DNA from 2 places in the Paenibacillus sp. UNC217MF genome. Region 1 is predicted to be linked to the other one. Evidence: riboswitches for the same ligand, from Rfam matches in the RefSeq annotation. Region 1 holds a riboswitch; the other holds the start of a gene.

Region 1 (2,207 bases):
AGAATTTGAGCAATTTCCCCCATTGGCATTTGTACAGAGCCTACAGCGAGGCATCCTACAACGGACAAAAGGAGAAGCGCAATACCCGCTCCTCCATACCAACCCATTTTATTCATCGATTTCTCCACGATGATTATTTTACCAAGTCCGGATGAATCGCCTTCGCAACTGCCTTCAATCCTTCAGCTACACGAGGTCCCGGACGGCTGATCAGGTTCTGATCCACACCGATTACTTGATTGTTCTTAATTGCATTAATGTTGTTCCAACCGCTGCGTCCACGAATAATTTCTTCCAAGGATTTGTTCGTCTCTTTGTCCACTACACCTTGCGTGAACATGATTACATCCGGATTGGATTTAATAATATTCTCTTCGTTAATTTGAATCCAGCCAGCTGAATCAGCCGCAACGTTCGTGCCGCCTGCCACTTCAATCAGTTCGTTCATGAACTCGCCGCTGCCTACTGTCCAGCCTGGGGAGAATTCAATATACACCTTTTTCTTCTCCGCACTTTGAACGGCCGACTTCACATCTTCACGCACTTGTTTCATGTTGTCAACAATCGTCTTCGCCTTAGCTTGCTGATCCGTAATTTGACCATACAATTCAATGTTCTTAATCACATCATCGTACGTTTTTGGCTCAACCTTGAATATTTTAATGCCCAGTTCACGGAACTTCTTCACGACGGGCTCCTTCATGGAGATACCTGTGAATACGATGTCCGGCTTAGCTTTAATGATTGCCTCTTCATTCGGCTTCGTAATGCCGCCCATTTTCTCTTTGGACTTCGCTGCCTCTGGATAGTCGTCAAAATCAGACACCCCAACGATTTGTGCATCCAATCCAAGCGCGAACAAGGACTCTGTCTCAGCTGGGGACACGGATATAATACGTTCTGGCGCTTTGTCGAATGTGAACTCCTCACCAGTCGCATCCTTAACAGTCAGTGGATACGTCGTTTTTAGATCATCCTGCTTCGGTTGTTCTGTAGCCCCATTGCCATTGGACTCTTGCTGTGCAGTATTATTCTCAGCAGGCTTAGCCGCATCTTTATTGCCGCAAGCCGCCAGTCCTACTGTAAGCATAAGCGCCAATAGCGCCGCTACCGATTTGTTCAGCCATTTGTTCATGTCAGAATCTCTCCCTCGCGTCATTCTTCCTAGTCTCTAACCATGTACTACCCGTGCAGGTGTAAAGCGGTTCCATCCTTCGCCATGCGAACGATAATGCACTGCAAGCTGCACTTGCCGTAAGAATGTATGTACATCCCCATTCGGTATCAGTTGTCAATGAGCACTTGCATATACCTGAGCTGTAAATCCTACTGTGACTGAATTTGTGATATACATTCGTGCTGTGCAATTGCATTGAACTGCAGTTTACCTTGTACAAACGAAGTGCTTGATGGGATGTGAAATCATTTCCAAATACAGCAAAAACCCCCGATCCTTCGATCCGGGGGAACACAAAGTCATCTATCGCAATATTCAACAGACACCTAGAAGCAGGAAGCAAGCAGCTGCGCTGCCATGTTGCCTGATGCATTACGCCAATGACGTGATCCTCTCCGCGAAGGATACAGCTCGTCCATCTTCAGGCAGGTTTCCTGACTTAGGAGAATACGTTGCAGCTCGCCTTCCCATCCATAGCGGTACATACAGCACACACTAATGAATCCGACAGTGGCATCATGAGCGCAACACTCCATTCACAGTGGCGGGACCGCGCCGGGTTTACACCGGCTTCCCTATTAACCTCGAATATGCATCGGCCATACAATACAACGGTGTCTCTTACCGAACAACGCGTATGGATCCGTACCGCATACATACCCAAGGACCTGAAGTATCACGATTATTCAATATGGAATACATTTCGTCATCCAAGTGCTAAACTCGATAATTGATTATAGGGGAAAAGCCCCTGCGTTGCAATAGATTACATCATTGCGCGTATCCAATGAACCTGCTTTGACACACAAACGTCATCATCTGCTGGGAAGCCGTTCTGCTCGCAAGAACTTCCATTTGCGGGCACATCGCTTCGCCGTAATCATAACACCGCCACCGATTGGCGCAGCGGCTTCCCAGAATGACTTCCTTGGGAAAGCCAGCGTGTATAAGCGACGAACGACGCCACCGTGTGTGACGATGACAACATCCGGCCGCGGAGTAGGCCCGCTTCCATATGACTGTCTCTGCA
Region 2 (2,207 bases), on a different contig from region 1:
GGATGCAGTGGGTGAGGGTGATCTGGTCAGCCATATCGTCGTAATGGGTATCGGAGAGCCATTCGATAACTTTGAGAATATCGTAGACTTCTTGCGGGTTGTTACCGACCATAAAGGTCTGGCAATTGGAGCGAGACGAATTACGGTATCGACGAGCGGATTGGCGAATAAGATTAAAGACTTCGCAGATATTAATCTGCGGGTGAACTTGGCCCTGTCCTTGCATGCGCCGAATGATGAGCTTCGCACGCGCATTATGAAGATTAACCGCGCCATTCCGATTGCAAAGGTGATGGAGGCGATTCGGTACTTCATCAACACGACAAACCAACGGGTGACGCTGGAATATATTTTGCTGAAGGACGTGAACGATCAGCAGGAGCACGCACTTGAGTTGGTGCAGCTGATTCAAGAGTGGAAGATGCAGGACGAGGTCAATGTGAACCTGATTCCGTACAACCCTGTTGATGAGCACAGCCAGTATCAGCGCAGCGAGCAGGAGTCGATTCGTGGCTTCTATGATGTCATGAAGAAAAAGGACATTAGCTGCAGTGTACGGTTGGAGCATGGTACAGACATTGATGCAGCTTGTGGCCAGCTTCGCAGCAAGCAGATTAAGAAAGAAAGCGGTGCTGGTGCCGATCAGGCAGCTATGAGCTAAATAACATTTTGTAGTCAACAAAAGGCGTACCTACCAATGGGTAGGGCGCTTTTTTTCGTGCTGTCTATGAGAAAGTTCTTTGTCCGTCATGCTAAATTTTGCTACAATAAAACCACGTATTCTTATCGCAATTACATAGAAATAGTTTATATGGTGCTGTGCACGCGCAGCTTAATAGGGAAGTCGATGCGAGTTCGACGCGGTCCCGCCACTGTAACGCAGAGCTGACAATCAAGGCTTTTATCCACTGTTAACTGAGTTAACGGGAAGGTAGATTGTCGAGCGATGATGCGAAGCCAGGAGACCTGCCATATAAGTGCTCTATATTTCTCACGAGGATGGGAGGGGGATGTTTATTCGTGCTGCTAGTAGGAGATTACTAGTGTATTTAGCTGCACCGAAGTGGTTACCTAACATCTTTCTAACATGGAAAGGTGTTTTTTTATTGCCTTCATATCGACATATTAAGGAGATCAGACATTGAAGATGATTACGAACAGAATGTTGAAGAAGAGCTTGTCTGCATTACTAAGTATCGTGTTGTTGTTATCTCTTGTACAGCCACAAGTCATAAGAGCGGCTAGTGGGCAGGGTAATACACAACTAAATAACATGATTGAACATACAGTTCAATACTATAAAGATTATTATAATGATGCTTCTAATCAAGATGCTGTAAGTGATTCATGGTGGGAGCTTGTTGCTCTGTGGAGCGCGGGTCAAGATTTGCATGATGGGACTTGGAGATTACCTAAATGGGAAACAAAAGAGCCAAGACTTCGTCCAAATGCAGGAGGCACCGATCATATTCGATATATTTATGGCTTACTTGCGTTAGGAAAGAATCCGGCTCACGCTTGGGAAACGAACCGGAATCTGTGGGCGGAGCTGGCAGCTCAGCAAGATCCAGCAACGGGTGCTATCGGTGGAGTCAATAAACACATTTGGGCAATGATTGCCTTAAGCGCCGGTGAAAAGCTTGGTCAGGATATGGGATCATGGAATGCCGCATCCAAGCAAAAAGCACTCGATTATCTGCTTAAAGCACAATATGCTGACGGAGGTTATGGACTGTCAGCTACTGGAAGCTCGGGTGATACTGACATTACTGGTATGGCGCTGCTTGCACTTGGTCAATACCAAGGACAGAGCGCGGTAGATGCGGCAATTGAACGAGCTAAGGAATTGTTGAAAAACCGCCAATTGGACAACGGAGGGTTTGATTCCGTTGGTACATGGGGATCCGGAGATAATTCCAATAGCTTATCTACATCCGTATCGGGATTGGTTGCTGCAGGCGATGATGTCTTGTCAGCAAAGTGGCAAAATTCCGGCAACACAGTTATTGATGCATATGCACGTTTTCAACAAAATAGTGGATCATTTAAATGGAAAGTAACGGATAACGCTACAAACCGGATGTCCACCGAGCAGGCTCTTGTTGCATTGCTCGATATCAAGCATGGAAAATCGGTATGGAGTCGCCTCGCGGAAGTGAAACTTCCACCGGATCAATCACAGATTAATGTGCAGGTAAGTGTCAAGG

The links. Region 1 has a riboswitch for cobalamin ahead of BP95_RS0106640 (ABC transporter substrate-binding protein). Riboswitches for the same ligand answer to the same signal wherever they lie in the genome.
Region 2: it holds a riboswitch for cobalamin, as region 1 does, so the genes downstream of both, BP95_RS32105 (DUF4430 domain-containing protein) here and BP95_RS0106640 (ABC transporter substrate-binding protein) in region 1, are expected to answer to the same signal.

What each region holds. Positions count from the first base shown of each region.
Region 1 covers NZ_JMLT01000009.1:215,260-217,466, reverse strand. The annotation lists gene BP95_RS0106645 (FecCD family ABC transporter permease) at 1-116, opposite strand, end outside; gene BP95_RS0106640 (ABC transporter substrate-binding protein) at 134-1,135, opposite strand; cobalamin riboswitch at 1,585-1,796, opposite strand; gene BP95_RS0106630 (histidine phosphatase family protein) at 1,993-2,207, opposite strand, start outside.
Region 2 covers NZ_KK366028.1:184,865-187,071, forward strand. The annotation lists gene rlmN (dual-specificity RNA methyltransferase RlmN) at 1-661, shown strand, start outside; cobalamin riboswitch at 796-988, shown strand; gene BP95_RS32105 (DUF4430 domain-containing protein) at 1,148-2,207, shown strand, end outside.